4 regions of the Pseudomonas sp. KH_027 genome follow, and region 1 is predicted to be linked to each of the others. Evidence: predicted binding sites of a transcription regulator. Region 1 holds the regulator's gene; each other region holds the start of a gene.
What was found. The regulator sigma-54, encoded in region 1, starts transcription at its own class of promoters, with help from an activator protein. The targets are predictions, from matches to a motif close to ANTGGCATNNANNTTGCTNT.

Region 2: AC3IYG_RS14190 (flagellar basal body rod protein FlgF) is a predicted target of sigma-54. The motif match lies at 4,712-4,731, and genes of this name have one in related genera.
Region 3: glnA (glutamate--ammonia ligase) is a predicted target of sigma-54. The motif match lies at 3,227-3,246, and genes of this name have one in related genera.
Region 4: AC3IYG_RS12495 (CmpA/NrtA family ABC transporter substrate-binding protein) is a predicted target of sigma-54. The motif match lies at 6,105-6,124, and genes of this name have one in related genera.

The regions. Positions count from the first base shown of each region.
Region 1 covers NZ_CM174470.1:3,875,980-3,883,794, reverse strand. Annotated here, with positions in the region: gene rapZ (RNase adapter RapZ) at 1-453, opposite strand, end outside; gene ptsN (PTS IIA-like nitrogen regulatory protein PtsN) at 470-934, opposite strand; gene hpf (ribosome hibernation-promoting factor, HPF/YfiA family) at 949-1,257, opposite strand; gene AC3IYG_RS18170 (RNA polymerase factor sigma-54) at 1,342-2,850, opposite strand; gene lptB (LPS export ABC transporter ATP-binding protein) at 3,001-3,726, opposite strand; gene lptA (lipopolysaccharide transport periplasmic protein LptA) at 3,726-4,283, opposite strand; gene lptC (LPS export ABC transporter periplasmic protein LptC) at 4,270-4,839, opposite strand; gene AC3IYG_RS18150 (KdsC family phosphatase) at 4,848-5,387, opposite strand; gene AC3IYG_RS18145 (KpsF/GutQ family sugar-phosphate isomerase) at 5,387-6,361, opposite strand; gene AC3IYG_RS18140 (ATP-binding cassette domain-containing protein) at 6,608-7,417, shown strand; gene mlaE (lipid asymmetry maintenance ABC transporter permease subunit MlaE) at 7,417-7,815, shown strand, end outside.
Region 2 covers NZ_CM174470.1:3,020,390-3,028,204, reverse strand. Annotated here, with positions in the region: gene AC3IYG_RS14220 (chemotaxis protein CheV) at 1-459, shown strand, start outside; gene cheR (protein-glutamate O-methyltransferase CheR) at 504-1,331, shown strand; gene flgB (flagellar basal body rod protein FlgB) at 1,650-2,057, shown strand; gene flgC (flagellar basal body rod protein FlgC) at 2,072-2,521, shown strand; gene flgD (flagellar hook assembly protein FlgD) at 2,539-3,225, shown strand; gene flgE (flagellar hook protein FlgE) at 3,259-4,563, shown strand; gene AC3IYG_RS14190 (flagellar basal body rod protein FlgF) at 4,782-5,522, shown strand; gene flgG (flagellar basal-body rod protein FlgG) at 5,570-6,355, shown strand; gene flgH (flagellar basal body L-ring protein FlgH) at 6,415-7,125, shown strand; gene AC3IYG_RS14175 (flagellar basal body P-ring protein FlgI) at 7,142-7,815, shown strand, end outside.
Region 3 covers NZ_CM174470.1:377,635-385,449, reverse strand. Annotated here, with positions in the region: gene typA (translational GTPase TypA) at 1-1,426, opposite strand, end outside; gene thiI (tRNA uracil 4-sulfurtransferase ThiI) at 1,557-3,011, opposite strand; gene glnA (glutamate--ammonia ligase) at 3,345-4,748, shown strand; gene AC3IYG_RS01860 (DUF4124 domain-containing protein) at 5,019-5,576, shown strand; gene AC3IYG_RS01855 (DUF4124 domain-containing protein) at 5,580-6,200, shown strand; gene glnL (nitrogen regulation protein NR(II)) at 6,392-7,477, shown strand; gene ntrC (nitrogen regulation protein NR(I)) at 7,474-7,815, shown strand, end outside.
Region 4 covers NZ_CM174470.1:2,645,945-2,653,759, forward strand. Annotated here, with positions in the region: gene lpxH (UDP-2,3-diacylglucosamine diphosphatase) at 1-412, shown strand, start outside; gene AC3IYG_RS12470 (MiaE family protein) at 414-1,028, opposite strand; gene AC3IYG_RS12475 (universal stress protein) at 1,328-2,191, shown strand; gene AC3IYG_RS12480 (DUF1289 domain-containing protein) at 2,279-2,755, opposite strand; gene acnB (bifunctional aconitate hydratase 2/2-methylisocitrate dehydratase) at 3,088-5,688, shown strand; gene AC3IYG_RS12490 (YgdI/YgdR family lipoprotein) at 5,830-6,039, shown strand; gene AC3IYG_RS12495 (CmpA/NrtA family ABC transporter substrate-binding protein) at 6,248-7,465, shown strand; gene AC3IYG_RS12500 (ANTAR domain-containing response regulator) at 7,483-7,815, shown strand, end outside.

The DNA.
Region 1 (7,815 bases):
GTCGCGCAACTGATAGAGGTTGAGGTGCGTGGTGTCGATCTTCAGGTCGGCCAGGTCGATGATCGGACCGAGCAGTACGCTTTCGTCCTGAATGGCTTCGGCCAGCGAGCGTTCGTCGGTGGTCAGCGGGTGACGGCGGCGAGTCTCGGAGAAACGCTTGAGCAGGGTTTCTTCATCCGCGTCGAGGTACAGCACATCGCATTGGATGTGCCGGGCGCGCACTTCATCGAGCAGTTCGGGAAAGCGCTTGAGCTGACTCGGCAGGTTGCGCGCATCGATCGATACGGCCACCAGTGGCTGCAACAGCTCGGTGTGCAGCAGGGCGCGTTCGGCGAGTTCCGGCAGCAGTACGGCCGGCAGGTTGTCGATGCAGTAGAAGCCGTTGTCCTCGAGGACATCGAGGGCGGTGCTCTTGCCGGAGCCGGAGCGGCCGCTGACGATGATCAAGCGCATGGTGAGCCTCTGCTGCCTAGCGGCCGTTCTGTACGTCCACTACCACCTGATACAGGCGCTCACTGCTCGGGGCATGGCGCAGCTGTTCGCGGACTTCACTGCGGTCGAGCATGCTGGCGATCTGCCGCAGCAGTTCCAAGTGCTCATCGGTAGCGGCCTCTGGCACCAGCAGGACAAACAGCAGGTCTACCGGGGCGCCGTCGATAGCGTCGAAGTCCACCGGCGCGTCGAGGCGTAGCAAGGCGCTGATCGGCGATGTGCAGCCCGGCAGGCGGCAATGGGGTATGGCGATACCGTTACCGAAGCCGGTCGAGCCCAGCTTTTCGCGGGCGACCAGGCTCTCGAAAACGTCTTGTCCATCCAGGTCGGGCAATTCGCGGGCGACCAGGTTGGCGATCTGTTCGAGTACACGTTTTTTGCTGCCTCCCGGCACGCTCACCAGGGAACGGCCGGGGGTCAGTATGTTTTCAAGTCGAATCATGGGTGAGGGTGGTGTCAGCGGGCTGTGGCGCCTTGCAGGCGACCTAGCTGCTTTTCCTTGTGCTTGATGAGTTGGCGGTCGAGCTTGTCGGTGAGTAGATCGATAGCCGCGTACATGTCGTCATGTTCGGCGTTGGCGACGACTTCGCCGCCAGCGATATGCAGGGTCGCTTCGATTTTCTGTTTGAGCTTCTCGACCTCCATGGTTACCTGCACATTGGTGATCTTGTCGAAGTGGCGCTCCAGTCGTCCGAGTTTTTCGTCGATGTAGTCGCGTAGGGCGTCGGTCACATCCAGTTGATGTCCACTGATGTTGACTTGCATACCGCTTTCTCCTTATTGCCGTGTGTAAGAGACAGGCTAACGGGCCTGCCACCGGAACACTTTGGCCTTGGATCAGTGTAGCCGTTACATCAGCCGCTTCCGTTCACTGGAAGGCGCTATCCCGAGGGATTCGCGGTATTTGGCGACTGTGCGACGGGCCACCTGAATGCCCTGTGCTTCCAGTAAACCAGCGATCTTGCTGTCACTCAACGGCTTTTTCGCATTTTCCGCTGCAACCAGTTTTTTGATGATCGCACGGATCGCGGTAGACGAGCATTCGCCGCCTTCGGCGGTGCTGACGTGGCTGGAGAAGAAGTATTTCAGCTCGTAAATGCCGCGCGGTGTGTGCATGAATTTCTGCGTGGTGACCCGCGAGATGGTCGACTCGTGCATGCCCACCGCTTCGGCAATGTCATGCAGGACCAGGGGCTTCATCGCCTCGTCGCCGTAGTCGAGGAAGCCGCGCTGGTGCTCGACGATCTGCGTGGCGACCTTCATCAGGGTTTCGTTGCGGCTCTGCAGGCTCTTGATAAACCAGCGCGCTTCCTGCAGCTGGTTGCGCATGAAGGTGTTGTCGGCGCTGGAGTCGGCGCGCTTCACAAAACCGGCGTATTGCGCATTGACCCGCAGGCGTGGCATGGCTTCCTGGTTCAGTTCCACCAGCCAGCGTTCGTTGTGCTTGCGCACGATGACGTCCGGCACCACGTATTCCGGCTCGCTCGACTCGATCTGCGAGCCGGGACGCGGGTTGAGGCTCTGGATCAGCTCGATGACCTGGCGCAGCTCGTCTTCCTTGAGCTTCATGCGGCGCATCAGCTGGCTGTAGTCGCGGCTGCCGAGCAGGTCCAGGTAATCACCGGCCAGGCGCTGGGCTTCATTCAGCCAGAGGGTCTTGGCGGGCAGTTGGCGCAGTTGCAGCAGCAGGCATTCGCGCAGGTCGCGGGCGGCGATGCCGGCGGGTTCGAACTGCTGGATGCGGTGCAGCACCGCTTCCACTTCGTCCAGTTCGATATCCAATTCGGGGTCGAAGGCTTCGAGGACCTCTTGCAGGGTCTCTTCCAGATAGCCTTGGTTGTTGATGCAGTCGATCAGGGTAACGGCGATCAGGCGGTCCTTGTCGGACATCGGCGCCAGGTTGAGCTGCCAGAGCATATGGCTCTGCAGGCTCTCGCCAGCCGATGTGCGGGTGGTGAAGTCCCACTCGTCGTCATCGTTGCTCGGCAGGCTACTGGCGCTGGTCTGGTAGACATCTTCCCAGGCCGTGTCGACGGGCAGTTCGCTGGGGATGCGCTCGTTCCACTCGCCTTCTTCCAGGCTGTCGACCGTGGGGGCAGACTCCTGGTAGCTGGTTTCCTGGTAGGACTCTTCCGTATTGGGCGCCGCGGGGGCGCTTTCGGCGCCATCGGCCAGCGGGTCGGTGTTGTCGAAGTCGTCGCCTTCTTCCTGGCGCTCGAGCATCGGATTCGACTCCAGGGCCTCCTGGATCTCTTGTTGCAGATCCAGGGTGGACAGTTGGAGAAGACGAATGGCTTGTTGCAGCTGCGGTGTCATCGTCAGCTGCTGGCCCATTTTAAGGACTAGCGATGGTTTCATGGAGGGGGCTTAGGACCTTATTCGCCGGCGCTGATGCTATGCGCTATCCACTACAGGGCGCCGAAGCGCCACCAGGAAGCAAATTATATGCCTGACCTTGAGGGTTTTGCCTAGCCCCCGCACGTTTTCCGTAGTGGGTGGCTGTGCGAACTACAGGCGGAACTCGTGGCCGAGGTAGACTTCTTTCACCAGCTGGTTGGCCAGGATGGTTTCGGAGTCGCCTTCGGCGATCAGCTGCCCATCGTTGACGATGTAGGCTGTTTCGCAGATATCCAGGGTCTCGCGCACGTTGTGATCGGTGATCAGTACACCGATGCCCTTGGCTTTGAGGTGGTGGATGATTTGCTTGATGTCGCCGACCGAGATCGGGTCGACGCCGGCAAACGGCTCGTCGAGCAGGATGAACTTGGGTGCGGTGGCCAGGGCGCGGGCAATCTCCACGCGGCGGCGCTCGCCACCCGAGAGGCTCATGCCGAGGTTGTCGCGGATGTGGCTGATATGGAATTCCTGCAGCAGGGTTTCCAGGGCCTGGCGGCGGCCGGCGCGATCGAGGTCCTGACGGGTCTCGAGGATCGCCATGATGTTGTCGGCGACCGAAAGCTTGCGGAAGATCGAGGCTTCTTGCGGCAGATAACCGATGCCAGCACGGGCGCGACCGTGCATCGGCAGGTGCGTGACGTCCTGCTGGTCGATCAGCACACGGCCCTGGTCGGCGTTGACCAGGCCGACAATCATGTAGAAGCAGGTGGTCTTGCCGGCGCCGTTGGGGCCCAGCAGGCCGACGATCTGCCCGCTTTCGATCGACAGGCTGACGTCGCGCACGACTTGGCGGCCCTTGTAACTCTTGGCCAGGTGTTGGGCTTTGAGGATGGCCATTACTGCGCCTGCTGCTCAGCGGGTTTGTTCTTCGGCTGGATCACCATGTCGATACGCGGGCGTGGCGAGGTCACGTTGGCGCCAGTGGCGCGACCGGCGTTGACGATCTGGCGCTGGGTGTCATAGACGATTTTCTCGCCTTCGAAGGTGTTGCCTTCCTGTACGACCTTGGCCTGATCGATCAGCACGATGCGCTCGTTGGCGGCGAAATACTGGATGGTCAGGCCGTAGGCCTTGACGATCTGCTTGTCGGCAGAGGGTTTCTGCTCGTAGTAGGCCGGTTTGCCCACTGCGGTGAAGACTTCGATATCGCCGCTGGCGTTCTGCGTGATGGTCACGGTGTTGCCGGTGATCTTCAAGGTGCCCTGGGTGATGACGACGTCGCCGCGATAGACCGCTACGCCTTGCTTGTCATCGAGTTCTGCGCTGTCCGCCTGCACGCGAATCGGTTGCTCGCGGTCGGTCGGCAGTGCCAAGGCGCTAGCGCTTGCCAGTGCGGCGCTCAAACCGAGCAGTAGGGGGAGGGTCCGGAGAGACAATGTGTTAACGAACCTCATGCTGGCCTCTTACATTGGACAGCAGGAGCATCCTGCCGTCATTCAAGTACGCTTTCATTCCTTGCGCCGTGGTCACCCCGTTGGCCGCCTCGATTCTAACGGCTTGCTGGGTCTGCGCATATTCTTTGTCGGGGATCACGGTCAATCGGCTGGTGGTGAGTATGGTCGGCCGGCCTTTGGCGTCCGTTCGTTCGACGCGCACGGAGTCGATCAGTTCGACTTCCGTGCCCCCCGGTGAGACTTCGCCACGGGCGCTACGCACATGCCAGGGCTGTGGGCTGCCGCGATAAAGTAGCAGGTCTGGCCGGGTCATCAGGCTGATGTCGCTGGCTTTGAGGTGTTCGATCTTGTCGGAGGTCATCTCGTAATGCAGCGTGCCATCCGGCTGGAATTGCACAGTGCGGGCGTTCATCACATAGAAGTCGATGGCGTTTTCCGCGCTGGCCTGGGGTGCCTGATCCAGCAGGCTGTCCGGGTTGAGATTCCAGTAGCCGAGCGCCGCCAGCAGCAGGGCTGCGAGGGTGAAAAAGGTGGAGAGAAGCAGTTTGCGCAGCATGATCGGCTCTATAAGTAGGCAGTTTGGGCAGCCCCAAGGCTGCCTTGGGCGCGCATGATCAACTCGCAGAACTCGCGGGCCGCCCCTTCGCCGCCACGGGCTTGCGTGACGCCGTGGGCATGCTGGCGGACGAAGCCGTCGGCGCTGGCGACGGCCATGCCCAAGGCGACCCGACGGATCACCGGCAGGTCGGGCAGGTCATCGCCGAGGTAGGCGACGTGTTCGTAGCTTAGGCCGAGTTCGCCAAGTAGTTCGTCGAGCACCACCAGTTTATCTTCGCGGCCCTGGTAGAGGTGCTGGATGCCGAGGTTCTGTGCGCGGCGCTCGACCACCGGGGTTTTGCGCCCGCTGATGATGGCGGTGCGCACGCCGGAGGCGATCAGCATCTTGATGCCCTGGCCATCCAGGGTGTTGAAAGTCTTGAATTCACTGCCGTCGGCGAGGAAATACAGGCGGCCGTCGGTGAGTACGCCGTCGACATCGAAAATCGCCAGTTTGACGTTCTTGGCGCGCTGCAGCAGCTCCGGGCGGGTGGCCTGGTCAGTCATTACATCACTCCCGCACGCAGCAGATCGTGCATGTTCAAGGCGCCCACCGGGCGGTCATCGCCATCAACCACTACCAGTGCGTTGATTTTATGGTCTTCCATGATTTTCAGCGCCTCGGCGGCGAGCATGTCCGGGCGTGCGGTTTTGCCGTGGGGGGTCATGACCTCGTCGATACTGGCCTGGCGCAGGTCGATGTTGCGATCCAGGGTGCGACGCAGGTCGCCGTCGGTGAAGATTCCGGCCAATCGCCCATCCGCTTCGACTATCGCGGTCATGCCCAGGCCTTTCTGGGTCATTTCCAGCAACGCGCCTTTCAGCGAAGTGCCGCGTTCAACCTGTGGCAGGCTGGTGCCGGCGTGCATGACGTTTTCCACTTTCAGCAGCAAACGACGGCCGAGGGCGCCACCCGGGTGGGAGAAGGCGAAGTCTTCCGCAGTAAAGCCGCGGGCTTCCAGCAAGGCGATCGCCAGGGCGTCGCCGAGCACCAGGGAGGCGGTGGTCGAGGAGGTCGGTGCCAGGTTCAGTGGGCAGGCTTCCTGGGCGACACGGGCATCCAGGTTGGCTTCGGCGGCTTTGGCCAGTGGCGAATCAGGGTTGCCGGTCATGCTGATGAGGGTGATGCCGAGCCGTTTGATCAGCGGCAGCAGGGTGACGATCTCGGCTGTGGAGCCGGAGTTCGACAGGGCCAGCACGATATCGTCGCGGGTGATCATGCCCATGTCACCGTGACTGGCTTCCGCCGGATGGACGAAAAACGCCGTGGTGCCGGTGCTGGCCAGGGTGGCGGCGATCTTGTTGCCGATATGCCCGGATTTGCCCATGCCGACGACGACGACACGGCCCTTGCTGGCGAGAATCAGTTCGCAGGCCCGCACGAATGCGGCATCTATACGGGGCAGCAGGCCCTCTACGGCCTCGATTTCGAGGCGGATGGTGCGCTGCGCGGACTGGATCAGGTCGCTGGACTGGCTCATATCGTAACTACAGTGGCCGGATGAAAAGGCGGCGATTATAGCGGTAAAGCCCCCGGCGCTCACCCTTCATCTGCTGGGTACTGGTTCGCAATGCGGCGGTAATGCTGTGCGAAGGTGGTTTCGATCTTGGGCGGCGCATGGCGGCGATGTTATAGTGCGCTGCCAAATTCGGCCCGTTCAGTCAGCGTGGTGTCCCCGCGGACGGACGAGGCGTCTGAAAAGGAGGCTGCATCGCAAGGAGTTCAGATGAGTGCCGATAACGCCTATGCGGTCGAGTTGAAGGGCCTGTCCTTCAAGCGCGGCTCGCGCAGTATTTTCAATAACGTCGATATTCGTATTCCGCGCGGCAAGGTCACTGGCATTATGGGACCTTCCGGGTGCGGTAAAACCACGCTTCTACGCTTGATTGGCGCGCAATTGCGGCCAACCAGCGGCGAGGTCTGGGTCAATGGCCAGAACCTGCCTGATCTCTCGCGCGGCGATTTGTTCGATATGCGCAAGCAGATGGGCGTGCTGTTCCAGAGCGGGGCCCTGTTCACCGATCTCGATGTGTTCGAGAACGTCGCTTTCCCGTTGCGCGTGCATACCCAATTGCCGGAAGAAATGATCCGCGACATCGTGCTGATGAAACTGCAGGCGGTCGGCTTGCGCGGTGCCATCGAACTGATGCCGGATGAGCTTTCGGGCGGGATGAAGCGCCGGGTGGCGTTGGCGCGGGCGATCGCGCTGGACCCGCAGATTCTTATGTATGACGAACCCTTCGTTGGCCAGGACCCGATTGCCATGGGCATTCTGGTGCGCTTGATTCGCCTGCTCAACGATGCCCTCGGCATCACCAGTATCGTGGTTTCCCACGACCTGGCGGAGACCGCGAGCATCGCCGATTACCTGTTCGTGGTGGGCGATACCCAGGTGCTCGGCCAAGGTACGCCGGCTGAATTGATGGAGTCCGATAACCCGCGCATCCGCCAGTTCATGAAGGGCATTGCGGATGGGCCGGTGCCGTTCCATTACCCAGCGGTGGATTACCGCGAAGATATTCTGGGGGCGCGCTGATGCGCAAAACACCAATACTCGAGCGCATCCGCCTGCTCGGCCGCGCCGGCATCGATGTGGTCGCGTCGTTCGGTAGTTCCGCCGTGTTCCTGCTGCGCGCCTTGTTTGGCCGCGGAAATGTCGGCAATGGTTTTCTACAGTTGCTGATCAAACAGTTGTATTCGGTTGGGGTGATGTCGCTGGTGATCATCGTGGTCTCCGGCGTCTTCATCGGCATGGTGCTGGCGCTGCAAGGCTTCAGCATCCTGGCCGATTACGGTTCCGAGCAGGCGGTCGGGCAGATGGTCGCGCTGACGCTGCTGCGCGAACTTGGGCCGGTGGTTACCGCATTGCTGTTCGCGGGCCGCGCCGGCTCGGCGCTGACGGCCGAGATCGGCAACATGAAATCGACCGAGCAG
Region 2 (7,815 bases), 860 kb from region 1:
ACCTCGGAGGCTATTTCCGTCGGCGTGATCAATCAGGAAACCCAGAACAAAGCCGTCACCAAGCATGTCTTGATCGTCGACGACTCGTCCGTGGCGCGCAAACAGGTGACGCGCTGCCTGCAGTCGGTCGGGGTCGAGGTCACGGCCTTGAACGATGGGCGGCAAGCGCTGGACTATCTGCGTCAGTTGGCCGATGACGGCAAACGCCCGGAAAAAGAGTTGCTGATGCTGATTTCCGACATCGAGATGCCGGAAATGGATGGCTATACCTTAACGGCGGAGATCCGTGCCGATCCGCGCATGCAGAAACTGCACATCCTCCTGCATACTTCGCTTTCCGGCGTGTTCAATCAGGCGATGGTGAAAAAAGTTGGCGCGGATGATTTTCTCGCCAAGTTCCGGCCCGATGACTTGGCTTCGCGCGTGATCGAGCGCATCAATATAGCGGATGAGGGCTGAGAGCGTAGCTCCCAGCGGTATATGGATTCGGTGAGGCGGCGCTAGTGTCTTCAGGTGATTTGGATTTTGAGCAGTTCCGGACGTTCCTGGAAAAAGCCTGCGGTATCCTTTTGGGTAGCAATAAGCAGTACCTGGTATCCAGTCGGCTGAACAAGCTGATGGAGCAGAATGGCATCAAAACCCTGGGTGAGTTGGTGCAGCGCATGCAGGGGCTGCCACGCAGCGGCCTGCGTGAGCAGGTAGTGGATGCCATGACCACCAACGAAACCCTCTGGTTTCGCGATACCTATCCGTTCGAAGTGCTGAAGAATCGGGTTCTGCCCGAAATCCTCAAAGCCAATCCCGTGCAGCGTTTGCGCATCTGGTCGGCGGCGTCTTCGTCGGGTCAGGAGCCCTATTCGTTGTCGATGGCGATCGACGAGTTCGAGCGCAGCAACCTTGGCCAACTCAAGGCTGGCGTGCAGATTGTCGCCACCGACTTGTCCAGTTCGATGTTGTTGGCGTGCAAGTCCGGCGAGTACGACAGCCTGGCGCTGGGGCGTGGCCTGTCGCAGGAACGCTTGCAGCGTTATTTCGACCCGAAACAGGCCGGGCGCTGGGCGGTCAAGCCCGCGATCAAGAGTCGAGTCGAGTTTCGCGCTTTGAATCTGCTGGATAGCTACGCCGGCCTGGGCAAATTCGATATCGTGTTTTGCCGCAACGTATTGATCTACTTCTCCGCCGAGGTGAAGAAGGACATCCTGCTGCGCATTCATAGCACCTTGAAGCCCGGTGGTTACTTGTTCCTCGGTGCCTCCGAGGCGCTCAACGGCCTGCCTGAGCATTATCAGATGGTGCAGTGCAGCCCGGGGATCATCTATAAAGTGAAATAAGGTCGTGGGTAACAGGCAGAGCGGGCGCGAAGTGTCCTGTGATGCTTCGCCACGCGGTGCGTGAGGGTGATCCAGCGGATCGTGCGGTAAACGGGGAGGCCACTGGCCTCCCTTTTTGTTTCTGGCGGGTGGCAATGGGCGGGGAGGGGTTGCCGCTCGCCTTGCCAGGCAGCGGAAAGGCTTTGCCGCTTTAGGCCTTTCGTGTTGTTGTAAAGTTAATAAGTAATTGATTTATATGTGAAAAATAAATTGGCATGCACCTTGCTAAGTGTCTGATACGGAAAACCAGACACGCCAATCGGCAAAGGTTCGTTGACCATGAGCATCAGTTTCGACACAGCCCTCGGCATTCATGAAAAAGCGCTTGGCTTCCGCGCCCAGCGTGCCGAAGTTCTGGCCAACAACATTGCCAACGCCGACACGCCCAACTACAAGGCGCGTGATCTGGATTTCGCCTCGGTGCTCGCCGAGCAAAGCGCCAAGATTCAGCGCAGCCCGGTTGGGCTGAACCGCACTGACAGCCGGCATATCTCTGCCGAAGGGCTGGCCATGGCCGATGCCTCTGTGCAGTACCGCACCCCCATGCAGCCTTCGATCGACCAGAACACGGTCGATGCGCAGCTGGAGCAATCCAGCTATGCGGAAAACGCTGTGCAGTTCCAGGCCAGCTTCACTTTGCTCAACAGTAAGTTCAAAGGGCTGATCGGCGCCCTGCGCGGCGAATAACGGAGACCCATGCCATGTCACTAGCCAGTGTTTTCAATATTGCCGGAACCGGCATGAGTGCTCAGACCACTCGCCTGAACACCATCTCCAGCAATATCGCCAACGCCGAGACGGTGTCCTCGAGCGTCGACCAGACCTACCGTGCTCGTCACCCGGTGTTCGCCACCATGTTCCAGAGCCAGCAGGCGTTGAGCGGCGACCGCGGCTCGCTGTTCGCCGACCAGGACGAACCTGGCAGCGGCGTGCAGGTGCTGGGCGTGGTCGAGGATCAGAGCAGCCTGACCCCACGCTATGAGCCGAACCACCCAGCGGCGGATGCCGATGGTTACGTCTACTACCCCAATGTCAACGTGGTCGAAGAAATGGCGGACATGATCTCCGCCAGCCGTGCCTTCCAGACCAACGCTGAAATGATGAATACCGCCAAACAAATGATGCAGAAAGTACTGACCCTGGGTCAGTGAGGCAGTGAGGGAAGCACATGAGCATTGATACGAGCACGACTACCAGTTCTGTGCTGGACCAATACCAGGTCAAGAGCCAGACCACGAATACCAGCGGCACCAGCAACCTGGGCAAAGACCAGTTTCTTCAACTGTTGGTGGCGCAAATGAACAACCAGAACCCTCTGGACCCGCAGAGCAACAGTGAATTCGTGGCGCAGCTCGCGCAGTTCAGTACGGTTGAAGGGCTCGACAACCTCAACACCAGTGTCGACAGCATCCTGTCCAGCACCCAGTCCTCCCAGGCGCTGCAGGCTTCGTCGCTGGTCGGGCGCAAGGTCATCGTCACCACCAATCAGGCGGTGGTGGATACCAGCGAAACCTTCAAGGGCAGCGTCAACCTGACCAATGCCACCAACAATCTGTACGTGAACGTGCTCGACAGCAAGGGCACCCAGGTCAACCGCATCAATCTGGGCGATCAGGCTTCCGGCCAGGTCAGCTTCATGTGGGACGGCAAGGATTCCAGCGGCAACGTGACGTCGCCTGGCACTTACACATTCGAGGCGCAGGCCGCGGTCGACGGAAAAACGCTGGCCATGAGCACCAACCTGCCGGCCAACGTGGACAGCGTGACCCTGGGGCAGAACGGCGCAGAAATGACGCTCAATCTGGCCGGGCTCGGCAGCATCGCTCTTTCCAAGGTTCAGGTAATCGGTCAATAACTGCCGGCAGGCTCGGCGTTTGAGGAGCATTCCATGTCTTTCAATATCGGACTCAGCGGCATCAAGGCCGCATCCAGTGACCTTAATATCACTGGCAACAATATTGCCAACGCCGGCACCGTGGGCTTCAAGCAGTCGCGTGGCGAATTCCAGGATATCTATTCGGCCTCAGTGCTGGGCTCGGGCAGCAACTCGGTAGGCAGCGGTGTGCTGATGAGCAACGTCGCCCAGCTGCATAACCAAGGCACCATCGATTACACCGAAAATGCCCTGGATATGGCGGTCAATGGCAACGGCTTCTTCGTCACCAGTAACAACGGCGCCATCAGCTATACCCGCGCCGGGTACTTCGGCACGGATAAAGCGGGCTTTATCGTCGACAACAACGGCTATCGCCTGCAGGGCTATTCGGTGGATGCCAACGGTCAGCTGCAGAACGGCGTGGTCGGTGACCTGACGATCCAGACCGCGAATCAGGCGCCGCAGGCCACCTCCGCGATCGCCCAGACCTTCAACCTGAACTCGACCAACACCGTTCCGACCACGACACCCTTCGACCCGAGCGATCCAACCACCTACAACTCGTCGACGTCGGTGAACATCTATGACTCCCAGGGCAACGCGCATGTCATGACGCAGTATTTCGTCAAGACCGCAGCCAACACCTGGAACATGAATGTGCTGGTCGACGGGCGCAACCCGACCGCTCCTGGTTCGACCGCGCCCTTGAGTACCGTGGTCGGCTTCACCAGTGCGGGCCAGATTGACACCAGTACCTTCACCACTACCGGTGGTTTCTCGGTGACCAACGGGGTTCTGGGCCTGGACAATTGGGTGCCGGCTCAGTCCAACGGCGCCACGCCGGCGGTCTGGAGTGCCAACGGCGCGAGCGCGACGGCCAGCATCGGTATCGATCTGCGCGGCTCGACCCAATTTTCCAGCAGCTTCGCGGTCAACAGCGTCAGTCAGGACGGTTACACCACCGGCCAGCTGTCGGGCCTGGAGATCGACGATGAGGGCAACATCTTTGCCCGCTACACCAACGGTCAGTCGAAGGCCCAGGGCCAGGTCGTGTTGGCCAACTTCGCCAACGTCCAGGGTTTGACGCCGGTCGGCAAGACGTCCTGGGTGCAGTCGGCCGACTCGGGCGAGCCGGTGGTCGGGACCCCGCGTTCGGGCACCCTGGGGGCCATGCAGTCGGGAGCGCTGGAGGCATCGAACGTCGACATTTCCACGGAGCTGGTCGACCTGATCGTGGCGCAGCGTAACTACCAGGCCAACGCCAAGACCATCGAAACGGAAAACGCGGTCACCCAGACAATCATCAACCTGCGTTGAGTCGCGCCTTGCCGCCCGCGGCGTCGGGCGGCAAGCGCATTGCCGCGGACGGCAGCCACTCGCCGTTCGCGTTGCTCAAAGACCCCGAAAGGGGTTTTTTTATATATAAAATTTGTTTTATTTCAACTGCTTACGTTTTTATTTCGAGAGTGGCATAGCGCTTGCTTTGTAGTAGCTGACAGAGCAGCAGGCGGCAAGCGCCTATCTCGGAGATAAACATGGACAAGATGCTGTACGTCGCCATGACGGGCGCCAGCCAGAACACCCTGGCCCAGCGCGCGCACGCCAACAACTTGGCGAACATCTCGACCAACGGCTTTCGTCGTGACTTCGAGCTGGCGCGCTCGATGCAGGTGTTCGGTGAGAGTTTCCCGTCACGGGTCTACGCCATGAGCGAGCGCCCGGGCACGGACTTCACCCCCGGCACCCTGCAGGAAACCGGTAACGGCATGGACGTCGCCGTCAGTGGCGACGGTTGGCTGGCGGTGCAGGCGCCGGATGGCGGCGAGGCCTATGTGCGGACCGCGAGCCTGAAGATCGATTCCCTCGGCCAGCTGCGCACCGGCAATGGTTTGCCGGTGATGGGCAATGGCGGGCCGATTGCCGTGCCGCCGGAGCAAAAGGTCGAGATCGGCGATGACGGCACCATCACCATTCGGGCCTTGGGCGAGGCGCCCAATGTCTTGGCCGAGGTGGATCGCCTCAAGCTGGTCAATCCGGATCTCAAGCAAATGGAGAAGGGCAGCGACGGCATGATCCGCTTCAAGGGCCAAGGCGCTCTGCAGGCGGACACCGAAGTCCGGGTGACCTCCGGCTTTCTGGAAACCAGCAACGTGAATGCCGTGGAGGAGATGACGGCGATCCTCTCCTTGTCCCGCCAATTCGAGCTGCAAGTGAAGATGATGCGCACTGCCGAGGACGATGCGTCGGCCATGGCGCGTGTTTTGCAGATGAGCTAACTATCAGTACGTGGCCGCCGTGAAACCGGCGCCCGAGGAGAATGACCATGCTACCGGCTCTGTGGGTCAGTAAAACCGGTTTGTCCGCCCAGGACATGAACCTGACCACCATTTCCAACAACCTGGCCAACGTGTCGACCACGGGGTTCAAGCGTGATCGCGCCGAATTCCAGGACCTGCTCTATCAGATCCGCCGTCAGCCCGGTGGCCAGACCAGCCAGGACAGCCAACTGCCGTCCGGCCTGCAGCTGGGTACCGGTGTGCGCATCGTCGGCACGCAGAAGGTCTTCACCGCCGGCAGCCTGCAGACCACCGAACAACCGCTGGACATGGCCGTCAACGGCCGGGGTTTCTTCCAGATCCTGATGCCCGACGGCACCGTGGGCTATACCCGTGACGGCAGCTTTCACCTGAACTCCGACGGCCAGGTGGTGACCTCCAGCGGTTATCCCCTGGAGCCCGCCATTGTCCTGCCGAACGAAGTCAAAACCTTCACCGTGGGCGAAGACGGCACGGCCTCGGTGACCACCGCCGGCAACCCGCAACCGCAGGTGCTGGGCAACATTCAGACCGCTGACTTCATCAACCCGGCGGGTCTGGAAGCGATTGGCGGCAACCTGTTCCTGGAAACCGCCGCCAGTGGCGCCCCGCAGGTCGGTACCCCGGGCTTGACCGGCTTGGGCACGGTGCAACAGAACACCCTGGAAAACTCCAACGTCAGCGTGGTCGAGGAAATGGTCAACATGATCACCACCCAACGGGCCTACGAGATGAACTCCAAGGTCATTTCCACCGCCGACCAGATGCTGTCGTTCATTAGCCAGAATCTTTGATGAAATCTAGGGCCCGTCAGCCCTGGCTGTAATGTGTTCACGCTGCGAGGTGCGTTGTAATGAGCCAGTTCCATGTTCTGCCACTGCTGGCCATTGCGGTTCTGGCAGGTTGCGTCAGCCCGCCGCCAAAGCCGAATGACCCCTATTACTCCCCGGTCCTGCCGCGTACGCCGCTGCCCGCGTCGCAGAGCAACGGCTCCATCTACCAGGCCGGGTTCGAGACCAATCTTTACGACGACCGCAAGGCTTACCGGGTTGGCGACATCATCACCATCACCCTCAATGAGCGCACCCAGGCGAGCAAGAACGCCAACTCGCAACTGCAGAAAGACAGCACGGCGAACATCGGCCTGGCGTCGCTGTTCGGTGGCGGCGTTTCGCTGAACAACCCGAACGGCAGCCTCAACCCGTTGCAGACCGATGACCTCAGCCTGGACGTCGGTTACAGCGGTTCCCGCGACACCAAAGGCGACAGCAAGGCCGGGCAAAGCAACAGCCTGACCGGTTCGATCACCGTGACCGTCTCCGAAGTGCTGCCCAACCGCATTCTGGCGGTACGCGGTGAGAAATGGATGACCCTCAATACCGGTGACGAGCTGGTCCGAATTGCCGGTCTGGTCCGTTCCGACGACATCGCCACCGACAACTCCGTGTCCTCGACCCGCGTGGCCGACGCCCGCATCACCTACTCGGGCACCGGCGCGTTTGCCGATGCCAGTCAGCCGGGCTGGTTCGATCGTTTCTTCATAAGCCCGCTGTGGCCCTTCTAAGCAGGTGCGCGTGAGCATGAAACGATTGATCTCAGCCCTGTGCCTGTTGCTCGCTGCCAGCGCCGCGCAAGCCGAGCGGCTCAAGGACCTGGCCAGCATCCAGGGCGTGCGCAGCAACCAGTTGATCGGCTATGGCCTGGTCGTTGGCCTCAATGGCAGTGGCGACCAGACCACACAGACGCCGTTCACCCTGCAAACCTTCAACAACATGCTGGCGCAGTTCGGTATCAAGGTGCCGACTGGCGGCGGCAACGTGCAGCTGAAGAACGTCGCGGCGGTGTCGATCCATGCCGACCTGCCGGCGTTCGCCAAGCCGGGCCAGACCATCGACGTGACCATTTCCTCGATCGGCAACGCCAAGAGCCTGCGTGGCGGCAGCCTGCTGATGGCGCCGCTGAAAGGCATCGACGGCAACGTTTACGCCATCGCCCAGGGCAATCTTGTAGTCGGTGGCTTCGATGCCGAAGGCGGCGACGGCTCGAAAATCACCGTCAACGTGCCCTCGGCCGGGCGCATTCCCAGCGGTGCGACGGTCGAGCGGCCGGTGCCGACCGGGTTCGATCAGGGCAATAGCCTGACGCTCAACCTCAATCGCCCGGACTTCACCACGGCGAAGAACATCGTCGACCAGATCAACGAACTGCTCGGCCCGGGCGTGGCCCAGGCGTTGGACGGTGGCTCGGTGCGCGT
Region 3 (7,815 bases), 1.3 Mb from region 1:
TCATCACGTCGTAACGGTCGAAGATGCTGGTCAGGATACCGGCACCGGAAGTCAGGGTCAGGAACTCGTTACGGAAACCGATCAAGCCACGGGCCGGGATGTTGTACTCAAGGCGAACGCGGCCTTTGCCATCCGGAACCATGTTGGTCAGGTCGCCTTTACGGTTACCCATTTGCTCCATCAGAGCGCCCTGGGAAACTTCTGGCACGTCGATGGTGACGTTTTCGTACGGTTCGTGCTTCACGCCGTCAACCATACGGATGATCACTTCCGGACGGCCAACACCCATTTCGAAGCCTTCGCGACGCATGGTTTCGATCAGTACCGAGAGGTGCAGCTCACCACGGCCGGAGACTTTGAACTTGTCGGCGGTGTCGCCTTCTTCAACGCGCAGGGCTACGTTGTAGAGCAGCTCTTTGTCCAGACGTTCCTTGATGTTACGGCTGGTGACGAACTTGCCTTCGCGACCGCAGAACGGCGAGTCATTGACCTGGAAGGTCATGGAAACGGTTGGCTCGTCAACGGTCAGCGGCTTCATCGCTTCAACGTTCTGTGGGTCGCACAGGGTGTCCGAGATGAACAGCTCGTCGAAGCCGCTGATGCAGACGATGTCGCCGGCAGCTGCTTCTTCAACGTCGATACGGTGCAGACCGTGGTGCCCCATCAGCTTGAGGATACGACCGTTACGCTTCTTGCCGTCAACGTCGATGGCCACAACTTGAGTGTTCGGCTTGACGCGACCACGAGCGATACGACCAACGCCGATAACACCCAGGAAGCTGTTGTAGTCCAGTGCCGAGATTTGCATCTGGAACGAACCGTCACGGTCGACTTTCGGAGCCGGTACGTGGTCGATGATCGCCTGGTACAGCGGCGTCATGTCTTCGGCCATGTTGGTGTGTTCCAGACCGGCAATACCGTTCAGCGCGGAGGCGTAAACGACTTGGAAGTCCAGCTGCTCTTCGGTGGCACCCAGGTTGTCGAACAGGTCGAAGATCTGGTCCAGAACCCAGTCCGGACGCGCACCTGGACGGTCAACCTTGTTGATGACCACGATTGGACGCAGGCCGGCTTCGAACGCCTTCTTGGTCACAAAACGGGTTTGCGGCATAGGGCCGTCTTGAGCGTCAACCAGCAGCAGAACGGAGTCAACCATCGACATTACGCGCTCAACTTCGCCGCCGAAGTCGGCGTGACCGGGGGTGTCCACGATGTTGATGTGGTAGCCGTTCCAGTTGATGGCGGTGTTTTTCGCCAGAATGGTAATACCGCGCTCTTTCTCCTGGTCGTTGGAGTCCATCACGCGTTCGTCGTTGAGCTCGCCGCGTTCCAGGGTGCCGGATTGACGCAAGAGTTTGTCTACCAGGGTGGTCTTACCATGGTCAACGTGAGCAATGATGGCGATGTTGCGTAGATTTTCGATCACTTGTGTATCTCGATCAGAGGATTCGGTTCGCCGCTAAGTTTAGGCGGCCAGTATGAATAATGAAGTGGCGGGGCAGCCCCGTCGGTCGGGGGGGCGGTGGCGGATACTGCCGCCAAACAGACCCGGCGTTTTATGCCGGACGATAAACGCGCACATTGGCATGCCCCTCGCTGAGCAAGTGGTGGGCATGCAGGCGGCTCATCACGCCTTTGTCGCAATACAGCAGGTACTGGCGGGTGATATCCAGTTCCTTGAAGCGACTGTTGAGTGCGAAGAACGGCAACGCTTGAACCTCGATGCCGTTCAGCTCCAGCGGCAGGTCTTCCTGGGCGTCCGGGTGACGGATGTCCAGCACGATCTGCCCAGGCAAGGCTTCATTCACTTCCTCGACCTGGATGTCTTCGCCCAACTCGTCGATCACCCGGTCGATCGGCACCAGGCGGGCGCGCTCAAGGGCGCGCTCCAGCACGGCCATATCGAACTGGGCCTCTTCGTAGACCACGCGGTCGGGCTTGGCGCGGGTGGTCGGGTTCACCGAAATCACTCCGCAGTATTCGGGCATGTGCTTGGCGAACTCGGCCGTACCGATCTGCGTCGCCAAGTCGATGATGTCCTGCTTGTGGCTGGCGATCAGCGGGCGCACCACCAGTTTGTCCGTAGCCCGGTCGATCACCGCGAGGTTCGGCAGGGTCTGGCTGGACACCTGGGAAATTGCCTCGCCGGTCACCAACGCGTCGATATCCAGACGATCGGCGATAGTGCTCGCGGCGCGCAGCATCATGCGCTTGAGCACCACGCCCATATAACTGTTGTCGACCTTGCCGAGGATCTCGCCGAGCACTTCCTCGAACGGCACGCTGACGAACAGCACGCGCTGCGAACGGCCGTACTTGTCCCACAGGTAGTGCGCCACCTCCATAACCCCCAGCTCATGGGCGCGCCCACCGAGGTTGAAGAAGCAGAAATGGCTGACCAGCCCGCGGCGCATCATTTGATAGGCCGCCACCGTCGAATCGAAACCGCCGGACATCAGCACCAGCGTGTGCTCGATGGCGCCCAGCGGATAACCACCGATGCCGTCATGCTGATGGTGGATGACGAACAGGCGCTGGTCACGGATTTCCATACGCACCACAACTTCCGGCTCTTTCAGCGAAATCCCGGCGGCGCCGCACTGCTGACGCAACTGGCTGCCGACATAGCGCTCGACATCCATCGAGCTGAAGCTGTGTTTGCCGGCGCGCTTGCAGCGCACGGCGAAGATCTTGCCGGGCAGCAGGTCGGCGTAATGCGCCTTGCACTTCTCGACCATGTCATCGAGGTCGGCCAGCGGGTATTCGTTCACTTCCAGAAACTGGCCGATACCCGGGGTACGGGTCAGGCGCTCGACCATCTCGCGCAGCACTTTCGGCTCGCGCACCTTGGTCTCGACGTCGAGGTTGTCCCACACGCCGTCCACCACGAGATGAGGATCCAGGTCACGCAGCACCATGCGAATATTCTTCGCCAACTGACGGATGAAGCGCTTGCGCACCGGCCGGCTTTTTATGGTGATTTCAGGGAAGACTTTAACGATAAGTTTCATGAAAACTGCGCGCGTGAGGCCAGCCGAAAAAGTGGGGGCGGGATTATAGCGGAAATTGCTCAAGGTTTAACCAGTTATTGACAACAAAGATCTTAAGCGCACCAAAACAATGCACCAGCTTTCCTTGCAGATCCATTATGGTGCACAGGATTGCCTGGCGCACAGATGCAGCCCCCGCCACGCCTGAGTTACAGGAGCGAAACCCACTTCGGGGCACTGGCATGCAATTTGCTCCCTTGTGAGGCAGGTTGCCCTGGCGGAGTATCCGCCCGGCTTCACCCGTTTATTTTGGGGGCCAACTCTTACCCTGCCCCCGTCCATCTGGAGGACACCATGTCGAAGTCGCTTCAACTCATCAAAGAACACGACGTGAAGTGGATTGATCTGCGCTTCACCGATACCAAAGGCAAGCAGCACCACGTGACCATGCCGGCCCGTGATGCAGACGACGATTTCTTCGAAATCGGCAAGATGTTCGACGGCTCCTCCATCGCCGGCTGGAAAGGCATCGAAGCCTCCGACATGATCCTGCTGCCGGATGACAGCACCGCCGTGCTCGACCCGTTCACCGAAGAGCCGACCATCATCCTGGTTTGCGACATCATCGAACCGTCGACCATGCAAGGCTATGACCGCGACCCGCGCGCCATTGCCCACCGCGCCGAGGAATACCTGAAGTCCACCGGTATCGGTGACACCGTATTCGTTGGCCCGGAACCAGAATTCTTCATCTTCGACGAAGTGAAATTCAAATCCGACATCTCCGGCTCCATGTTCAAGATCTACTCCGAACAAGGCTCCTGGATGTCCGATGCCGACATCGAAACCGGCAACAAAGGCCACCGCCCAGGCGTCAAAGGCGGCTACTTCCCGGTTCCGCCGTTCGACCACGACCACGAAATCCGTACTGCCATGTGCAACGCCATGGAAGAAATGGGTCTGGTCATCGAAGTTCACCACCACGAAGTGGCGACTGCCGGCCAGAACGAAATCGGCGTGAAGTTCAACACCCTGGTAGCCAAGGCTGACGAAGTTCAGACCCTGAAATACTGCGTGCACAACGTCGCGGACGCCTATGGCAAGACCGCTACCTTCATGCCGAAGCCGCTCTACGGTGACAACGGTTCGGGCATGCACGTGCACCTGTCCATCGCCAAAGATGGCAAGAACACCTTCGCTGGCGAAGGCTATGCCGGCCTGTCCGACACCGCCCTGTACTTCATCGGCGGCATCATCAAGCACGGCAAGGCCCTGAACGGCTTCACCAACCCGGCCACCAACTCCTACAAGCGTCTGGTTCCAGGCTTCGAAGCCCCGGTAATGCTGGCTTACTCGGCACGTAACCGTTCCGCCTCGATCCGCATCCCGTACGTTTCCAGCCCGAAAGCCCGCCGCATCGAAGCGCGCTTCCCGGATCCGGCTGCCAACCCCTACCTGTGCTTCGCTGCACTGCTGATGGCTGGCCTGGACGGTATCCAGAACAAGATCCACCCCGGCGATGCTGCCGACAAGAACCTCTACGACCTGCCACCGGAAGAAAGCAAGCTGATCCCGCAAGTGTGCGGCAGCCTGAAAGAAGCCCTGGAGGAGCTGGACAAGGGCCGTGCGTTCCTGACCAAAGGCGGCGTGTTCAGCGACGACTTCATCGATGCCTACATCGAGCTCAAGAACGAAGAAGAAATCAAAGTGCGCACCTTTGTGCACCCACTGGAATACGACCTGTACTACAGCGTCTAAACCAGCCACGCTAGCTTTAGCGTGACCCAAAGGCCTCCCCGGCGAAAACCGGGGAGGCCTTTTTATTGAGCCGAATTGCAGCTCTCGCCGGAACGGGCCATACCACAATGCTTGAGGCGCTCTCACGGGCATAGCCCGCTCCTGCAGGCCATATAACCTTTTTATTTGGCATTTTTTATTTGCTTGCGCGCACAGCTATAAATGTACGAACTTGCCAGCGCCGCCTGCCAATGCAAGGCTAAGCAACAACCCTTGCACGGGAAACCAGCCATGCGCCTCACGCTTACCTGTTTGCTGCTCGCCCTGGCCCTGCCAGCCGCCGCACAAATCTACAAATACACCGACGCCAACGGCAACACGGTGTACACCAACCAGCCGCCCGATGGCGCCCCGACCGAAGCCGTCACACTGCCACCCACCAACAGCGTGGGCATGCAGGCACCGACCAACCCCGCAGCCGACACCAATAGCCAGGCTCCCCAGGCCGCATACAGCGTGCTGCAACTGAGCGACATTCCGTCCGAGGAAGCCCTGCGGGCCAATAACGGCACCTTCAGCGTCGGCATCAAGCTGCAACCGCAACTGCGCTCCGGCCATCGGCTGCGCCTGCTCCTCGACGGCCAACCCTATGGCCAAGCGAGCACAGCACTGCGCCTGCCACTGAGCAATATCCCGCGTGGCGAACACAGCCTGGCGGTGGAAGTTCTTAGCGGCGAGCAGCCGATCCAGCAAAGCGCCACCGAAGCCTTTACCGTGCAACGCGTCAACACCAGCAGCCCGGCGCTGCGACCACCCAAACCCACACCCACACCCAGGCCAGCCACCTAAAACATGCGATTTATTCTGCTCTGCCTACTGCTGATCGGCCTGCCGGTTGCAGCCGAGGTCTACACCTATATCGACAGCGAAGGGAATCGGGTCTTCACCGACCGCCCCAAGTCGGACAATGCCGAACGGATTCAACTGGCGCCATCCAACGGCATGTCGACCAATGACCTGCCGCCCCCACCCGCTCCCGCACAGACAGCCCCGACCACACCACCGGCCTACCAACTGCTACGCATCCTGATCCCCGAGCCGGATGCGACAATCCGCGAAGGTTCTTCCGGCGACCTGATCGTCACCGTCACCAGCGAACCAAACCTGCTGGCCGGCCACAACTACCGCCTGCTACTCGATGGCCAGGCGGTGGGTGAGCCCAACCGCAGCCCCGTCTTCGCGCTCAGCAATCTGGATCGCGGCACCCACCAATTGGCCGCAGAAATCGTCGACAACCAGGGCCGCACCCTGGAACGCACGCCAAGCCAACCGGTGCACATCCTGCGCATCTCCCTGGAACAAAAGCGCACGACCAATCCCTGCAAACTGAAGGATTACGGCGTACGTCCCGAGTGCCCCCTGGAAGACAAACCACCCGTGAAGAAGGACATCCCGCTCGTCCCCTTCATCTGACACCACCGACTTATGCACCCATTCGGTGCATTCATGCGCACCACTTTCTATACACTCCCCATTTTGGCTCGTCGGCTGATCTGTTTAGCGCCGAAAAGTAGCCAAAAGCCCCCATCCCGTACTATTAGCGCGTCTTTTCGGGGCTTTGGTTTGCTTTTTGCATTTTCAGACCCATTCTCGGGATCCCAAAGATGACCATCAACGACGCCCTGCACCGATTGCTGCTGGATAACCTGACCACCGCGACCCTGCTGCTCAACGCCGAACTGTGCCTTGAGTACATGAATCCGGCGGCCGAAATGCTCCTGGCCGTCAGCGGCCAACGCAGCCATGGCCAGTTCATCAGCGAACTCTTCACCGAGTCGCCGGAAGCCCTGGCCTCGCTGCGCCAAGCCGTGGAACAGGCGCACCCGTTCAACAAGCGCGAAGCCGTGGTCACCGCGCTGACCGGCCAGACCCTGACCGTCGACTATGCGGTGACGCCGATCCTCAATCGTGGCGAGACCCTGCTGCTGCTGGAAGTCCACCCGCGCGACCGGCTGCTGCGGATCACCAAGGAGGAGGCGCAACTGTCCAAGCAGGAAACCACCAAGATGCTGGTGCGCGGCCTGGCCCATGAAATCAAAAACCCGCTCGGCGGCATCCGTGGCGCCGCCCAACTGCTGGCCCGCGAACTGCCGGACGAAAACCTCAAGGACTACACCAACGTCATCATTGAAGAAGCCGACCGCCTGCGGAACCTGGTCGACCGCATGCTCGGCTCGAACAAGCTGCCGTCGCTGGCCATGACCAACGTGCACGAGGTACTGGAGCGCGTTGGCAGCCTGATCGAAGCGGAAAGCCAGGGCAGCATCACCCTGGTGCGCGATTACGACCCGAGCATCCCCGATGTACTGATCGACCGCGAACAGATGATCCAGGCGGTGCTCAATATCGTGCGCAACGCCATGCAGGCCATCGGCACGCAGAACGAACTGCGCCTGGGCCGTATCACCCTGCGCACCCGCACCCTGCGGCAATTCACCATTGCCCACACCCGCCACCGCCTGGTGACCAAGGTGGAAATCATCGATAACGGCCCCGGCATCCCGGCAGAGCTGCAGGAAACCATCTTCTACCCCATGGTCAGCGGCCGCCCGGACGGTACCGGACTGGGCCTGGCCATCACCCAGAACATCATTAGTCAGCACCAGGGTCTGATCGAGTGCGAGAGCCATCCCGGCCACACCGTATTCTCGATCTTCCTGCCGTTGGAACAAGGAGTTACTCCGTCATGAGCCGCAGTGAAACCGTCTGGATTGTCGACGACGACCGCTCCATTCGCTGGGTCCTGGAAAAAGCCCTGCAACAGGAAGGCATGACCACCACCAGCTTCGACAGTGCCGACGGCGTACTCAACCGCCTCAGCCGCCAGCAGCCGGACGTGATCATTTCCGACATCCGCATGCCCGGCGCCAGTGGCCTGGACCTGCTGGCACGGATTCGTGAGCTGCACCCACGCCTGCCAGTGATCATCATGACCGCCCATTCCGACCTGGAAAGCGCGGTGGCCTCCTACCAGGGCGGCGCCTTCGAATACCTGCCCAAGCCCTTCGATGTCGATGAAGCGGTATCC
Region 4 (7,815 bases), 1.2 Mb from region 1:
TGAACGCGTGCTGCTGATGCACGGCGACAGCCTCTGCACCCAGGATGCGGCCTATATGCGACTGCGCCGCATACTGCGCAACCCAGTCACGCTGTGGATATTGCGCCACCTGCCGCTGGCTACCCGGCACAAGCTGGCACGCAAGCTGCGCAAGGAAAGCCGCGCCCAGACGCAAATGAAAGCCAGCGACATCACCGACGTCAACCCGCTGGAAGTACCCTGCGTCATGGCTGCCCACAAGGTGCGGACCCTGATCCACGGTCACACCCATCGCCCGGCCGTCCACTCGCTGCAGGTCGACGGCCAACCCGCGCAACGCATCGTGCTTGGCGACTGGGATCAACAGGGCTGGGCGCTGCAGGTCGACGCAGAGGGTTTCCAGCAGGCCTCTTTCGCCCTGAACGCAGGCTGATTCAGCCCTGGCTGGCGCCAGGAACCCCGCTGTGGAAACGAAACTCGCGGTCGGGGGACTCGATCAACGCCTGCTCCACAGCCCTGACCTTGTCGATCACACGGTTTACGTCCTGCGCTTCGCCATATTGGTAAGCCAGCTTCAGGTAGCCCTGGAAGTGCCGGGCTTCGCTTTTCAGCAAACCGAAGTAGAACGTGCCCAGCTCAGCATCGAGATGCGGCACCAAGGCCTCGAAACGCTCGCAGCTGCGCGCCTCGATAAAGGCCCCGACGACCAGGGTATCGACCAGTTTGACCGGCTCATGGGTACGGACCACAGCCCTCAAGCCAGAGGCGTAGCGACCGGCTGAGAGCGCTCTCAACTCGATTTTGCGCCGCTTCATCAACCGCAGCACCTGCTCATGGTGCACGAGCTCCTCACGGGCCAACCGCGACATGAGGTGGATCAAATCCGCATGGGTGTTGTATTTGGCGATCAAGCTGAGGGCCGTGCTGGCTGCCTTGAACTCACAGTTCTTGTGGTCGATCAGCATGGTTTCCTGATCGGCCAACGCCGCCTCGACCCAGGCAGCCGGCGTGACGCAACCCAGGAATTCGTGGATTTGCGGGAAGTTCATGGCCGTTCATCCTTTTGCAGCATGACCGGCGGTTCAATGCACACAGCATGAGCGCGTAGCAGAGCCGGTGCAGGCCAGACATACGGGGGCGGGCAAAGCAGAAAAGCGTCGATTTCGGGGAGCAATTGCATGATCTCACAAGGCGTCGTTTCGACGCTGGCAGGCAGGTCCGGGGCGGGCCATTATACGAATGCAGGCGCAGACGACCAGCCGAGCCGTTGATATGCATCAAGAACAGCGACCGCTGACGGCAACTATAGTGATAACAGCCACTCGCAATCACTCGCAGGGAGACGATCATGCAAGCCATTCGCAGCATTCTGGTGATAATTGAGCCCGAACAACCGCAAGGTCTCGCTCTAAAGCGCGCCAAGCTGATCGCTGGAGTGACTCAGTCGCATCTGCACCTGCTGATCTGCGACAAAAAGCACGATCACTCTGCCCTACTCGCCGAACTCGGCAGCCTGCTGCAGCAGGAGGGTTACAGCGTGTCCAGCCAACAGGCCTGGCACGAAAACCTGCATCAAACCATCATCACCACGCAGCAAGCCGAAGGCTGCGGCCTGGTGATCAAGCAACACCACCCGGACAACCCGCTGAAAAAAGCCCTGCTCACCCCGGATGACTGGAAGCTGCTGCGCTACTGCCCTGGCCCGGTCCTGATGGTGAAAACGGACAAACCCTGGGCCGATGGCACTATTCTCGCCGCCATCGATGTCGGCAACTCCGACGGCGAACACCGCACGCTGCACGCCAGCATCATCAATCACGCCTATGAGATCGCCGGCCTGGCCAAGGCGCGTCTGCATGTGATCAGCGCTCACCCCTCGCCCATGCTCTCGGCAGCCGACCCGGTGTTCCAACTCAAGGAAACCATCGAAATGCGCTACCGCGAGCAGTGCCAGGCCTTCCAGATCGAGTACGACTTCAGCGACGAGCAATTGCATATCGAAGAAGGCCCGGCCGACGTGCTGATCCCCTACATGGCCCACAAGCTCAACGCGGCGGTCACGGTAATCGGCACCGTAGCGCGCACCGGCATTTCCGGCGCGCTGATCGGCAACACCGCCGAGGTGGTGCTGGACACCCTGGAAAGCGACGTCCTGGTGCTCAAGCCCGATGCGATTATCGCCCACCTGGAAGAGCTGGTCGCACAGCGCTGAACCCCGTTTTATTCAGGACGGGCCACACGCCAAACAAAAGCCGCCTGATGGCGGCTTTTGTTTGGCGTGTGGATTTCTCAATAAGGCTCAATTGCGGCGCTCCAGACCCTCCAGAAGAAAACGTGGAGCGATATAGCGCTCGTAATGGGCCTCGGACAGCAAAAAGAACTCTCGGTCGATGGCATCACGCAATTGCGGCAACGCCCAACCGCGAAACTCCGGCAGCAAGGTCATGCCATAGGCATCCAGCTGGCTGATGACGCGGGCGCCACGGGCGATGAGCTGGTAGGCCCAACAATACGCCGACTGTTCGGGAACGAAGCGGATTTTGCGCTGCTCCAGCTGCTGGCGCAGGCGAGCCGGATCGAAAACATCCAGTTTCGCCGTCATCACCTGCACCAGCAAGATTTCCAGTCGTCGCCAGACCGCACGCTTTTCCTCGTCGTTATAGAGGTTCCAGTTCACGACCTCATGGTGGAAGCGCTTGCAGCCGCGACACACCAGATCACCGTAAACCGTGGAGCAGAGGCCGACGCAAGGCGTCTTGATGCGTTGATTGGACATGGTCGGGAGGTACGGACAGAGAAAAACAGGTAGGCATCTTAGTCCTTTGTCTAATGAGGGTCACCCCAGTCTATGTGGGGCTTTGTCTTAACTTTGCTGCGGTTATCCAGTAGAATCGGCCGGCCATTCTTAGGCGTCATGTCCGTTAGAAGCTGTTTTCAAAGCGTCACGAGCACAGTTAATCCAGCAGGAACGCCGTTGACTGGGGCAGGCTCCCCTCAGATCCCCCCAGTCAGCCCTCATCTAGTTCGTCCTGCCGGCGTAAAACTTTGAAAACAGCTTCTGGATGCGTCCCGGACAACCCTATGGGACCACTGATGAGGGTAATAACTGTGCTTGAAGCCTATCGCAAACACATCGCAGAGCGTGCCGCTCAGGGTATCGTGCCCCAGCCGCTGAACGCCGAACAAACCGCAGGCCTGGTCGAGCTGCTGAAAAGCCCGCCGGCTGGCGAAGAAGAATTCCTGCTCGATCTGATCACCAACCGCGTGCCGCCAGGCGTGGATGAAGCTGCCTACGTCAAGGCCGCCTTCCTGTCGGCCCTGGCCAAAGGCGAAGTCAGCTCGCCGTTGTTGGACAAAAAGCGCGCCGTCGAACTGCTCGGCACCATGCAGGGTGGCTACAACATCGTCACCCTGGTCGACCTGCTGGACGACGCCGAACTGGCTCCGGTTGCCGCTAAAGAGCTCAAGCACACCCTGCTGATGTTCGACGCCTTCCACGACGTCGCGGAAAAAGCCAAGAACGGCAACGCCCACGCCAAGGCTGTGATGCAGTCCTGGGCCGATGGCGAGTGGTTCAAGAACCGCCCGACCCTGGCCGACAAGATCAGCCTGCGCGTGTTCAAGGTCACCGGCGAAACCAACACCGACGACCTGTCCCCGGCTCCGGATGCCTGGTCGCGTCCTGACATCCCGCTGCACGCCCTGGCCATGCTGAAAATGGCCCGCGACGGCATCGTGCCGGATGTGCAAGGCGCCATCGGCCCGATGAAGCAGATCGAAGCCATGCGCAACGACGGCTTCCCGATCGCCTACGTCGGTGACGTGGTCGGTACCGGTTCCTCGCGTAAATCGGCGACCAACTCGGTGCTGTGGTTCTTCGGCGACGACGTTCCTTACGTGCCGAACAAGCGCTCCGGCGGCTTCTGCTTCGGCAGCAAAATCGCGCCGATCTTCTACAACACCATGGAAGATGCCGGCGCACTACCGATCGAATTCGACGTCACCAACATGAACATGGGCGACGTGATCGACCTGTACCCGCATGCTGGCAAAGTCACCAAGCACAACAGCGACGAAGTCCTGACCACCTTCGAAATGAAAACCCCGGTGCTGCTCGACGAAGTCCGTGCCGGCGGTCGTATCCCGCTGATCATCGGCCGCGGCCTGACCGAGAAGGCGCGCGCCGAACTGGGTCTGCCACCGTCCGATCTGTTCAAGAAGCCGGAAGCACCGGCTGAAAGCAGCAAGGGCTTCACCCTGGCGCAGAAAATGGTCGGCAAGGCCTGCGGCGTCGCTGGCGTTCGTCCAGGCACCTACTGCGAACCGAAAATGACCACCGTCGGCTCCCAGGACACTACTGGCCCGATGACCCGTGACGAGCTGAAAGACCTGGCGTGCCTGGGCTTCTCCACCGACCTGGTGATGCAGTCGTTCTGCCACACCGCGGCCTATCCAAAGCCGATCGACGTGACCACCCACCACACCCTGCCCGACTTCATCATGACCCGCGGCGGCGTTTCCCTGCGTCCGGGCGACGGCATCATCCACAGCTGGCTGAACCGCATGCTGCTGCCGGACACCGTCGGCACCGGTGGTGACTCGCACACCCGCTTCCCGATGGGCATCTCGTTCCCGGCCGGTTCCGGTCTGGTCGCCTTCGCCGCCGCCACTGGCGTTATGCCACTGGACATGCCGGAATCGATCCTGGTGCGCTTCAAAGGTAAAATGCAACCGGGCGTCACCCTGCGCGACCTGGTGCACGCCATTCCTTACTACGCGATCCAGGCTGGCCTGCTGACCGTAGAGAAGAAAGGCAAGAAAAATGCCTTCTCCGGCCGCATTCTGGAAATCGAAGGCCTGGACAACCTGAGCATCGAACAGGCTTTCGAGCTGTCCGACGCCTCCGCCGAACGTTCGGCTGCCGGTTGCACCATCAAGCTGTCGAAAGAGTCGATCACCGAGTACCTGAGCTCCAACATCACCCTGCTGCGCTGGATGATCGGCGAAGGCTACGGCGATGCTCGTACCCTGGAACGTCGTGCCCAAGCGATGGAAGCCTGGATCGCCAACCCTGAGTTGATGGTTGCCGATGCCGACGCCGAATACGCTGAAATCATCGAGATCGACCTGGCCGAGATCAAGGAGCCGGTGCTCTGCGCGCCGAACGACCCGGACGACGCCCGCCTGCTGTCCAGCGTGGCTGGCGAGAAGATCGACGAAGTGTTCATCGGTTCGTGCATGACCAACATCGGTCACTTCCGCGCTGCCGGTAAACTGCTGGATCAGGTCAAAGGTCAGCTGCCAACCCGTCTGTGGCTGTCGCCGCCGACCAAGATGGACGCTCACCAACTGACCGAAGAGGGCTACTACGGCATCTACGGCAAGGCTGGCGCGCGCATGGAAATGCCGGGCTGCTCGCTGTGCATGGGTAACCAGGCTCGCGTTGAACCGAACGCCACCGTGGTGTCGACTTCGACCCGTAACTTCCCCAACCGTCTGGGCGATGGTGCCAACGTCTACCTGGCCTCGGCCGAGCTGGCATCGGTGGCTTCGATCCTCGGTCGCCTGCCGACCGTCGAGGAGTACATGGCCTACGCGAAAGAAATCGACACCATGGCCAGCGATGTCTACCGCTACCTGAGCTTCGACCAGATCGCCGAGTTCCGTGAAGCGGCAGCGAACGCCAACATCCCGGTGGTTCAAGCCTAAGTTACGCAACGCTGTGAAACCAACCCCGCCCTGTGCGGGGTTTGTTTTTTCCGCCGCTTGCGGGCCACACAGCCAGTGTCTAGCTTTAACACTGTGAGCCGTTATCTTGCGACGCCTCTTTCGACCACTGTGGAGCACACCATGAAGCACTGGATTCTCGCCCTTCTCTGCGCAACCAGCCTGGCCGGCTGCTCCAGCGAGTACATCATCACCACCACCGACGGCCAGATGCTGACCAGCGACGGCAAGCCACAACTGGATAAAAAGACCGGCATGCTGGAGTTCGAGGATAGCGAGGGCCGCGTTCAGCAAATCCCGCAAACCTCGGTCAAGCAGATGATCGAACGCTGAGGCAATCGACCCTGCGCAACCAGCCCCCGCCTCCGCGGGGGTTTGTTTTTCTACCTAAACCAACTGCTGGCATATCGCTTGCTTCTGTTTGTGCAACAGAACTTTCTCCAACGGCGGAGTCGGTTCATAGACAATGGCGTCGCTGCTGGTTACCTGATCGCGAGGTGGCTGGGGCGGCGCTTTTTTGTTTAACGACGGAATTGCAAACATGAGCGATGACACAAGCACTGCACGCACAGACAACCTGGCCTGGGTCGCAGGTTCCGACGCCCCGGAAAAGACGGTGCTCAACCTCGGCTTCATGGCCCTGACCGACTCCGCCTCGCTGATCGTCGCGGCCACCCAGGGCTTCGCCCAGCCTTACGGCTTGACGCTGAACCTGCAACGCCAAGCCTCCTGGGCCAGCCTGCGCGACAGGCTGCTGAGCCGCGAGCTGGATGCCGCCCAAGCGCTCTACGGCCAGGTTTACGGCATTCATCTCGGGCTCGGCGGGCCAACCTGCGAAATGGCCATTCTCATGGGGCTGTGCCAGAACGGTCAGGCCATCAACCTGTCGGAACCACTCAAACGTGCCGGCCTGAGCACTCCTGAAGCACTCGCCAGGCACGTGCTCCACGGCGGTGCAAAACTCACCTTCGCCCAGACCTTCCCGACCGGCACCCATGCCATGTGGCTCAACTACTGGCTGGCCAGCCACGGCATTCATCCCCTGCACGATGTGAACACCGTGGTCGTACCGCCCGCGCAAATGCTCGCGCACCTCAAGGCGGCCCGGATCGATGGCTTTTGCGCGGGCGGCCCCTGGGGCGCGCTGGCGGTCGATGAAGGCCAGGGCTTCACCCTCGCCACCAGCCAGATGATCTGGGCCGATCATCCGGAAAAAGTGCTCGGTGTCACCCGCGAGTTCGTCGAGCGCTACCCGAATACTGCGCGGGCGCTGACCATGGCCGTGCTCGAAGCCAGCCGGTTCATCGACGCCAGCGAAGAAAACAAACGCAGCACGGCGCAATTGATCAGCGGCAGCGAGTACATCAATGCCCCGCTCTCGGCTATCGAGCCGCGCTTTCTCGGCCAGTACCAGGACGGGCTCGGCAATGCCTGGCAAGACCGGCACCCGTTGCGCTTCCATGCCGAAGGTGTGGCGAACATGCCCTATCTGTCCGACGGCATGTGGTTCATGACCCAATTCCGCCGCTGGGGCCTGCTGCGCGATGATCCGGACTACCTCGGCATCGCCAGGCAGGTGCAGCAACTCGACCTCTACGCCGAGGCCGCCAGCGCCCTGGGCATCGCCGTACCGGCCACCGCCATGCGCAGCGCCACCCTGCTCGACGGCACAACCTGGGACGGCAGCGACCCTGCCGGCTATGCGCGCAGCTTCGCCCTGCACGCCTTGGCCGACACCCCTCAATCCCACGCCCTTTGACGGAGAATGACCTTCCTATGCTGCGCATCCTCCTGATCAACGACACCGCGAAGAAGTTCGGTCGCCTCAAAGCGGCACTGACAGAAGCCGGCTTCGAGGTGATCGACGAATCCGGCCTGACCATCGACCTGCCGGCGCGGGTCGAAGCCGTGCGCCCCGACGTGATCCTGATCGACACCGAGTCCCCCGGCCGTGACGTGATGGAGCAAGTGGTACTGGTCAGCCGCGACCAGCCACGGCCCATCGTCATGTTCACCGACGAACACGACCCCGACGTGATGCGCCAAGCCATCCAGTCCGGCGTCAGCGCATACATAGTCGAAGGCATCCAGGCCCAGCGCCTGCAACCG